DNA from 3 places in the Stenotrophomonas sp. 57 genome. Region 2 is predicted to be linked to each of the others. Evidence: predicted binding sites of a transcription regulator. Region 2 holds the regulator's gene; each other region holds the start of a gene.
What was found. Region 2 encodes FliA, which starts transcription of late flagellar genes. Its sites were predicted from a motif close to TAAAGTTTNNCNNNCNNNGGCCGATAA; they were not measured.

Region 1 (3,247 bases), 2.2 Mb from region 2:
ATCGCGCGCAGCAGGGCGATGGCCTCTTCGCCGGCGAAGTTGCCCAGCGTGGAACCGGGGAAGAACAACAGGCGCCGCGCGGCCTGGCGTTCCGGTTCGGGGACCTGCACCGGGCGGGTGAAGTCGGCGCAGACCGGCAGCATCTCCACCTGCGGCAGCGCCGGGGCCAGGTGGTCGATGCTGGACAGCAGCGCGGCGCGCGAGATTTCGATGGGGGTGTAGGCCACCGGATCGTGCAGGGCAGCCAGCAGCAGGGCGGTCTTGCGACCACTGCCACTGCCCAGTTCGACCACGTGGGCATGGGCGCCGACGGCGCTGGCGATCTCCGGCAGCACCTGGTCGAGCAGGGCCAGCTCGGTGCGCGTGGGGTAGTACTCGCGGGTGTGGGTGATCTGCTCGAACAGGCGCGACCCGCGCGCGTCGTAGAAATACTTGGACGGCAGCTGGCGTGTGGCGCACGAAAGGCCGGCCACGGCGTCGGCCATGATCTGCTGGCGGCCGGGAGTGAGGTCGGTCAGCGCCTGCAGCGCGTCCTGCACGGTACTCATGGAAGATCCCTCGCCAGGCGCACGCCGGAGAACTGCCAGCGCGCCGGTGGATTAAAGAAGTTGCGGTAACTGCTGCGGACGTGGCCACGCGGGGTGGCGCAGCTGCCGCCGCGCAACACCCACTGGCCACACATGAATTTGCCGTTGTACTCGCCCAGGTTGCCGCCGAAGGGCTGGAAGCCGGGGTAAGCGCCATAGGCGCTGGAGGTCCATTCCCAGACATCGCCGAACAGCTGGCGCAGGCCCGTGCCCTGCCCTGCATGCGGATGCAGCCCGTCGTCATCGGCGAAGTGCCCGCTGGGCGGCTGCGTGGCGGCGGCCGCCTCCCATTCGAATTCGGTCGGCAGCCGTGCCTCATGCCAACGCGCGCAGGCGTCGGCTTCGTAATAGCTGAGGTGGCAGACCGGCGCATGTGGATCGAGCGCGCGCCAGCCGCCGAGGGTGTACTCGTGCTGCAGGTCGTCGTGCCAGTACAGTGGGTGCTGCCAGCCTTCGGCCTCGCACAGGGCCCAGCCTTCGCTGAGCCACCAGCGCGGATCACGGTAGCCGCCGGCATCGACGAAGGCACGGTACTCGCCGTTGCTGAGCGGGCGCTCGGCGATGGCGTGTGCAGGCAGCAGCACGCGGTGCGGTGGTGATTCGTTGTCGTAGGCGAAGGGCGCGTGCTGCGGCCAACGCGCTGCACCGACGCTGACGATGCGTTCTTCCCGCGCAACCCATCCCTGTGCGCTGTGCACGCTGGTGACCGCCGCGAGGTCTTCGCGATAGGGCGGCTGCAGCGGGTTGCACCACAGGGCGTGCTTGATGTCGGTCAGCAGCAGTTCCTGGTGCTGCTGTTCGTGCTGCAGGCCCAGCTGCAGGTGCTGCAGCGCCTCTTCACCGAGATCGCCGTCGGCCAGGCGCGCCAGCAGCTGCTCATCGACGTGCCGGCGATAGTCGCGCACCTGCTGCAGCGAGGGCCGCGACAGCAGGCCACGGCGTGGGCGGGCATGGGCCGGGCCGAGGCTCTTGTAGTAACTGTTGAAGAGAAAGTCCCAGGCCGGATCCCACGGCTGGTGGCCGCGTACGCTGGCCAGCACGAAGCGCTCGAAGAACCAGGTGGTGTGGGCCAGGTGCCATTTGGCCGGGCTGGCATCGTCCATGCTCTGCAGCATCGCGTCTTCGGCGCTGAGCGGTGCCGCCAGTTGCTGGCTGCGTCCACGCACATGGGCGAAGTGGCTGGCGAGTTCACGCTGCGGGGCAGCGACGGCGAGGGTTGCGCTGTCCATGGGCACCAGCTTCGTCTGCCGCGGGTGAGCGCGATGTCATCGCATGGCGGCAGCGCATTCACATCGCGCCCATTCAAGAACCCTGCGCCAACGCCGCTAACGGCAGTGCTGCGACCGTGTAGTGACCGCGCTGGAATTACCGCTTGTCCGATCATCCGCTCCGCCAGCCTGCGCATTACCTGTTCGTGCTGCCCGCCCTGCTGGTCGCACTGGTGCTGTGGGCTACCCTGGGCGACGAGGATGTCGGCCGAGCCGGCCAGCGCGTGCTGCCTTGGTTGCTGGCCTGCTTGGGTGCGGGGCTGGCGCTGATGTACAACCAGGTGCGCACCTTGTGCATGCTGTTGCTGGTGGCGGCCGTGTTCACGGTGCTGCACCCCGACCTCGCCCACTACCTGCGGCTGGGCTACATCAGCCCGCTGACGCCGCTGCGCTTCCATGCGGTATCCGCCTGGCTGCCGCTGCTGTTTACCTTGCATGCGCTGTGGCCCGAGCGTGGCCGGCGGCGCCAGGACCTGCTGCTGCGCGGGATCGGTAGCGGCACCCTGCTGGCGATCTTCGCCCTGCTGGCCGCGCAGCAGCCGCAGGGCATGCATGACCTGCTGTCGAACCGGCACTTCGCCTGGATTCCGAGCGACTGGAATGCGCTGGCACAGCTGCCGGCCCTGCTGTTCTTGACCGCCACCACGGCCCTGGGCTGGCTGGCCTGGCAGCGCCCTCGCCCGCTGCACACGGCGATGCTGCTGGCGCTGCTGTGCCTGTGGTGGATGCTGCCGCGGGTGTTCCTGAAGCCGGTGCTGCTGCCGGCGCTGAGCAGTGCCGCGCTGCTGCTGATGCTGGGCGCGATGCTGCAGGAGTCATTCCACATGGCGTTCCGCGATGAACTGACCGGCCTGCCGGGACGGCGCGCGTTCAACGAGACCCTGCAGCGGGCGCGGGGCACCTACAGCATCGCGATGGTGGATGTGGACCACTTCAAATCGTTCAACGACACCCACGGCCACGATACCGGCGACGATGTACTGCGACTGGTGGCCTCGCGGCTCGCGCGGGTTGGCGACGGAGGCCGCGCGTTCCGCTACGGCGGCGAGGAGTTCGCGGTCGTTTTCCTCGACCGGCCGGCGGCGGCCTGCGTGGACGCGGTGGAAGCGCTGCGCCAGAGCATCGAGGACACCCGCATGCAGTTGCGCGACCGCGGTACGCGCAGCCGCGACGACGAGACCGGTCGCCAGCAGCGCGGGCGCGGCGGCAGCGGCCAGGTAGTGCAGGTGACGGTCAGCATCGGGCTGGCCGACAGCCGCGTGGACCCCCGCCCGGTGGCGGTGATCAAGGCCGCCGACCAGGCGCTGTACGTGGCCAAGGACGAGGGCCGCAACCAGGTCCGCGCGCACGGCGGCCAGCGCGTGCTGGCGGTACGCGGCGGCTGAGGCTCAG
Region 2 (3,247 bases):
CGCGTGACGTGGCCCTGGTGACCACCGACACCACCCGCATCGGCGCCCGCGAGCAGCTGTACGGCTACGGCCGCCAGCTCGGCATCGCCGTGCACGAGGCCAACAGCGGCACCGACCTGGACCAGCTGCTGGAACGCCTGAAGGACTACAAGCTGGTGCTGATCGACACCGCCGGGCTGGGCCCGCGCGACCGCGCACTGGCCGCCCAGCTGCAGTGGCTGCGCGCCGCCCGCCAGGTCCGCACCCTGCTGGTGCTGCCGGCCAACACCAGCTTCGGCGACATGGACGAGGTGGTCCGCCGCTTCGGCGCCGCCAACCTGCAGGGCCTGGTACTGAGCAAGCTGGACGAGACCGGCCGCTTCGGCAACGCCCTGTCGGTGGCCGTGGACCATGCCCTGCCGATCACCTGGGTGACCGATGGCCAGGACGTTCCGGACGACCTGCACCGGGCCAGTGCAGCCAATCTTGTACTTCGCCTTGAAGATTTGCGCCGAGCGGCCGATATGCCCTGCAACCCGGAGTTGAACCATGCCGTCGCGTGAGTACGCCAAGCTGACCAAGACCTTCCCGCTGTCGGCCACCCGCAGCGAGCCGCTCGGCCCTGTGCGCACCATTGCCGTGACCGGCGGCAAGGGCGGCGTGGGCAAGACCAATGTCTCGGCCAACCTGGCCGTGGCACTGGCCGGCATGGGCAAGCGCACGCTGCTGCTGGACGCCGACCTTGGCCTGGCCAACATCGACGTGATCCTGGGACTGAACCCCACCTTTACGCTGGCCGACCTGGTCGCCGGCCGCTGCTCGCTGGACGACGTCATCGTCGAAGGCCCGAATGGCGTGCTGGTGGTCCCGGCCGCGTCCGGCCGCCGGCACATGGCCGAGCTGGCCCCGGCCGAGCATGTCGGCCTGGTCAACGTGTTCTCCGAACTGGAACGCGAGCTGGACATCATGGTGGTCGACACCGCCGCCGGCATCACCGACGGCGTGCTGACCTTCTGCCAGGCCGCGCAGGACACCGTGGTGGTGGTCTGTGACGAACCGGCTTCGATCACCGATGCCTACGCACTGATCAAGGTGCTGTCACGCGAGCGCGGCGTGGACCGCATCCAGGTGGTGGCCAACATGGTGCGCGATCCCAACGAAGGCCGCGTGCTGTACGAGAAGCTGACCCGCGTCTGCGAGAAGTTCCTTGCCGATGTCTCGCTGAACTACCTGGGCTGCGTGCCGCAGGATGACTGGCTGCGCCTGTCGGTGCAGCGCCAGCAGCCGGTGGTGAAGGCTTATCCGTCCAGCCCGGCCGCGCTGGCGATCACCGAGATTGCCCGCCGCACCGCCCGCTGGCAGGCGCCGACCGAGCCGCGTGGCGGCGTCGAGTTCTTCCTCGAGCGCATCCTCAAGCAGCGCGGGGTGGCCGCATGAAAGGCGCAGCCCAGTACCGGGAGGTCCAGCGCTCGGCAGCCAACGAGGTCATCGCCCAGCACTCGGATCTGGTGCGGCGCATCGCCCACCACCTGGCTGCGCGGTTGCCGGCCAGCGTCGAAGTGGACGACCTGATCCAGGCCGGCATGATGGGCCTGATCGAAGCCTCGCGCAGCTATGACGCCGACCAGGGCGCCTCGTTCGAGACCTATGCCTCGATCCGCATCCGTGGCTCGATGATCGACGAGATCCGCCGCGGCGACTGGGTGCCGCGTTCGGTGCACCGCCGTGCGCGTGACGCCGCCGCCACCATCCGCCGCCTCGAACAGAGCAGCGGCCGTGCCGCCAGCGCCACCGAAGTGGCCGCGGCGATGGAGATGCCGTTGCCAGAGTACCTGCGGTTGATGGAAGACGCCGCACGCGGCCAGGTGCTGAGCCTGGAATCGCGCATCGAGGACCAGGGCGAGCTGGACACCGTCGCCCAGGGCGGCCCGACCCCACAGCAGGTGCTGGAGCGCGGCGAATTCGGCCGCGAGCTGGGCAAGGCCATCGGCCACCTGCCCGAGCGCGAACAGCTGGTGCTCTCGCTGTACTACGAGCAGGAGCTGAACCTGAAGGAGATCGGCGCAGTGCTCGGCGTGAGCGAATCGCGGGTCTGCCAGATCCACGGCCAGGCGGTACTGCGCCTGCGGGGCCGACTGAAGATATTCGAGGCGGTCGACGCCGGCCTTGAAGAATGAACATCCCCGAGGCGGCTGCCCCCGGCCGCCCGGAATGAACAACAAAGGAACTCTGCTTTGAACAAGAACATGCGCATCCTGATCGTCGACGACTTTTCGACCATGCGTCGCATCGTCAAGAACCTGCTGGGCGATCTGGGCTTCACCAACACCGCCGAAGCCGAGGACGGGCATGCCGCGCTGTCGTTGCTGCAGAGCCAGCCGTTCGATTTCGTGGTCACCGACTGGAACATGCCGGTGATGACCGGCATCGAGCTGCTGAAGGCGATCCGCGCCGACGCCAAGCTGAAAACGCTGCCTGTGCTGATGGTCACCGCCGAAGCCAAGCGCGAGCAGATCATCGAAGCGGCACAGAGCGGCGTCAACGGCTACATCATCAAGCCGTTCACCGCGCAGACGCTGGAAGAGAAGCTGGGCAAGATCTTCGAACGCCTGGCGGCCAGCGCCTGATGGATACCACGGTCGACAGGAACGCCCTCGCCCTGCGCCTGCAGGAAGCCCTGGACGCGCTGGAGTCCGGTGACGAAGCCGCTTGGCGGCAACGCATCGACGGACTGGTCGCGCTGCGCACGCAGCCGATGATGAGCGGCCTTTCGCGGCTGGCCCGCGAGCTGGGTCAAGCGCTGGGTGAACTGCCGACCGTGCCGAGCGAAGCCGGTGAACTGGACGACGCCTGCGCACGCCTGGACCACGTGGTGGCGATGACCGAACAGGCCACCCACCGCACCCTGGACCTGGCCGAGGAATGCCGCAGCCTGACCGAACAGCTGCGCGCCGAAGGCCTGCAGCCCGGCCAGGACGCGCAGCTCGAGCGCATCCGCCACAACCTCACCGAAATCGCCCTGACCCAGAGCTACCAGGACCTGACCGGACAGATCATCCGGCGCGTGGTCGGCATCGTGCGCCGCGTACACGAAGGTTTCGGCGCACTCGGCCTGCCGCCGGAACAGCATCGCACCGACCCGGAACTGGCCGGGCCGGCATTGAAGGGACTGGACCGCCACGCGGTCTCGCAGAACGACGCCGACGACCTGTTGTCGGATCTGGGGCTGTAACCATGAGCGCGGTATCCGACGACATCACTGCCGATT
Region 3 (3,247 bases), 740 kb from region 2:
CCGCGCATGTAGCAGCCGGCACCCAGGCTCGGCAGTGCATTCGGGCAACCGTTGCCGCGGGTGTAGTACAGATAATCCGGATTCGACTGGTACAGGTTCGGTGCCTTGAACGCACGCGCGATACCGCCCTTCACCACCCAGTCGCTGTTGATGCGGAACTGCGCGTTGAGGCTGGGGCTGGTGTTGTTGCCGAACTGGCTGTGATGGTCGAAGCGCAGGCCCGGGGTCACGATCCAGCGCTCGCCAATGTAGATGTTGTCTTCCACGAACACCGCGGTGGTCTGCGCATCGGCCTTGCCCCGCGCGCGATCCGCCGACAGGCCCGGGAAGCCGCCCCCGCTGCTGCTGGACTGGCTCATCGAGTACGGATCGGTCAGGCGGCTGTCGAGGTATTCAAAGCCCAGCGTCCAGATGTTCTCGGCACCGCCCAGCGTGGTCGGGAAGCTGACTTCACCGTCCAGCTGGTAATTGCGCAGGCGCGAGGTTGACCAGTCGGTGCCGTTGAAGCTGCCCTCCGGGCCACCTGCCAGGCCTTCATTGATGCGCGAGTTGTTCACCGCTTCCACCGCAGCCGTCACCCGCGAGGTCACGTCGCCCCAGCGGCCACGATGGGTGATCGCGCCGGTGTTGCGGTACATGCGGTTGGTCTCCGCCTCACCTTCGGCCAGCGCCGCGAGGTCGACGCCGGTGGAGGTGCCGGTGGTGCTGACCGCGCGGTCGCCGGCGTAGATGTTGCCCTGGCGGCTGGTGCCCGCCTCGAACTCGACCACCTGGTTGGCGGTCACGTCCCAGCGCAGCAGCGCGTTGACGTCGCGGTTCTTGACGCCCTCGCGGCCGGCCGGCGGCACCGCGCTCGGGTTGGTGGCGTACTGGCGGTTGAGGTCCAGCGAATCGGCGTCGGTCTTGTTGAGGTTGCCGTACAGGCGGAACGACAGGGTGTCGGTCATCGGGCCACTCAACTGCAGGCCGACGCGCTCGCTGCCGCCTTCGGCACTGTGCTCGGGCACCAGGCCGTACAGATCGACTGCACCGGTCAGGTCACCGGTCGGGCGCTTGGTGATGATGTTCACCACGCCGCCCGAGGCACCGGAGCCGTAGCGTGCTGCCGCCGGACCGCGCAGCACTTCGATGCGCTCGATCATCTCCGCCGGCACCCAGTTGGTGTCACCGCGCGTGTTGCGCTCGCCGCTGCGGCCCATGCGCACGGCGTCACGTGCGCCGATGCGTTTGCCATCGACCAGGATCAGGGTGTTTTCCGGCCCCATGCCACGCAGATCGATCTGGCGGTTGTTGCCGTACTGGCCGGAAGCGCTGTTGCCGGTCAGGTTGACGCCCGGCATGGTGCGCAGCAGCTCGGCGATGTCGTTGGCCGGCGGGCGCTTGGCGATATCCTCGGCGGTGATGGTCGAGGTACCCAGCGCCTGGCGCGCGATCTGCGAGGCGGTGACGTGCACCGTGTCGATATCGGTGGCGTCGGTCTCGGCCCGGGCGGCCAGGGCGCTGCCCGCCAGCAGGGCGGCAACGGCGAGCGCCAGCGGGCGCGGCGAAAGGACAACGGCAGGAGACATGATCTGGACCTTCTGGCAGGGCAACGGGGCCTCTGGCAAAGGGCTTGAGGCAACGACGAGGGGGAGGCGGACCGTCGCTGCAGGGCGCCTGCGGCCCGATCCGTGCGTGCATTCTCCCATCAATGCGAGTGATTCTCAAATGCGTTCACTCATTGCCGCAGCGGCGCACGTGTGCTTCGCGCACCGTGCAACCCTGCACCGCGCGTAAACTGCCCGGCTACCCCGCCATCAACCGCACGCCACCGCGGCCGATACCCGTGGTTTGCCGTACGCAGTCAGAGATCGACGTGGAAACACCCCAACTGGATGAAGCCAGCCAGCCGCTGGCCGAGGCGTGGCAGCACTGCCTGCAGCAGGCCGGCCCTGCCGCCACCGCCCAGCTGCGCGCGGCCGCCGCGGACGCACCACCGGCGCTGGCCCAGCGCTTCTATGAAGTCCTGCTGCAGGATGGCCGCGCACGCCGCTTCCTGTCCCACGAGCAGGTCAAGCAACGCCTGCAACCGGCCATGCAGCGCTGGCTGGTGCAGCTGCTGACTACCGACGCCGCCGGCATCGCCGCCACCGTCGCCTCACAGCGGGTGATCGGCGACGTGCATGCGCGGGTTGGCATCCCGGTCGATCTGGTGACCCGTGGCGCGCGCGTGCTCAAGCACGAGCTGTTCGTCCGCCTGCGCGACGATGCACCGGACAGCGCCACTGCCTTCGCCGCCATCGACTGCCTCAGTGCGATCATGGACATCGCCATGGAAGGCATGACCCTGGCCTACACGCACGCACGCGAACGCTCCAGCCGTGCCGATGCGGCGTACCGGCTGTTCTCGCTGGTGCAGAACGTCAGCACCGAACGCGAGCGCCAGCGCGCGTTGCTGCTGGACTGGGAAAACGCCCTGCTCTACGCGCTGGCCGGCCATGTGCAGGGCAGCGACAGCGCCAGCCTGGCCACCTCCGAGTTCGGCCTGTGGTTCACCCACAAGGGCATCCCCAGCTTCGGCGAAAGCAGCGAAACGCAGCAGGTGGGCCAGTTGATGGCCCGCATTGACGGGCACCTGCTGCGCGCGAGCGGCGATGCTCCGGCGCAACGACTGGCGGTGCTGCCGGCCATCCGCGAGGACCTGGCCGCGATCCGTACCTTGATGACGCTGCTGTTCGAACGCATCGGCGAACTCGACGCCGGCAGCGATGCCCTGACCAACCTGCTCAACCGGCGCTTCCTGCCCACCGTGCTGCGCCGGGAAATCGAGCTGGCCACGCGCAACCGCACGCCGTTCTCGCTGCTGCTGCTCGATCTGGACCATTTCAAGGCGATCAACGACGGCTACGGCCACGATGCCGGCGATCGCGCGTTGCAGCACGTGGCCGGCCTGCTGGGGCAGCTGACACGCGGCAGTGATTACCTGTTCCGCTATGGCGGTGAGGAGTTCGTGGTGGTGCTGGTCGCGGCCAGTGAATCCCAGGCGGGAGTGATTGCCGAAAGCCTGCGCCGGCAGATCGCGCAGTCGCCGGTGGCGCTGGCCAACGGGCAGGTATTGGCCTTGACTGCCAGCATCGGTGTGGCCGGTCACGATGGTCATCCGGATTACGAGCGGTTGATGGCGCGTGCCGATGCCGCGATGTACGAGGCCAAGCGCAGCGGCCGCAACCGCGTGGTGGTGGCCAGCGACGCGTTGCAGGACGCTCCG

Region 1: a site for FliA is predicted at 1,890-1,916, ahead of QP512_RS20115 (GGDEF domain-containing protein). Genes of this name have one in related genera too.
Region 3: a site for FliA is predicted at 1,797-1,823, ahead of QP512_RS06275 (GGDEF domain-containing protein). Genes of this name have one in related genera too.

Annotation. Positions count from the first base shown of each region.
Region 1 covers NZ_CP127407.1:4,385,249-4,388,495, forward strand. Annotated here, with positions in the region: gene egtD (L-histidine N(alpha)-methyltransferase) at 1-548, opposite strand, end outside; gene egtB (ergothioneine biosynthesis protein EgtB) at 545-1,816, opposite strand; gene QP512_RS20115 (GGDEF domain-containing protein) at 1,960-3,240, shown strand; gene QP512_RS20120 (YchJ family protein) at 3,244-3,247, opposite strand, start outside.
Region 2 covers NZ_CP127407.1:2,101,876-2,105,122, reverse strand. Annotated here, with positions in the region: gene flhF (flagellar biosynthesis protein FlhF) at 1-542, shown strand, start outside; gene QP512_RS09655 (P-loop NTPase) at 529-1,416, shown strand; gene QP512_RS09650 (RNA polymerase sigma factor FliA) at 1,413-2,156, shown strand; gene cheY (chemotaxis response regulator CheY) at 2,214-2,606, shown strand; gene QP512_RS09640 (protein phosphatase CheZ) at 2,606-3,211, shown strand; gene QP512_RS09635 (chemotaxis protein CheA) at 3,214-3,247, shown strand, end outside.
Region 3 covers NZ_CP127407.1:1,362,951-1,366,197, reverse strand. Annotated here, with positions in the region: gene QP512_RS06280 (TonB-dependent siderophore receptor) at 1-1,568, opposite strand, end outside; gene QP512_RS06275 (GGDEF domain-containing protein) at 1,856-3,247, shown strand, end outside.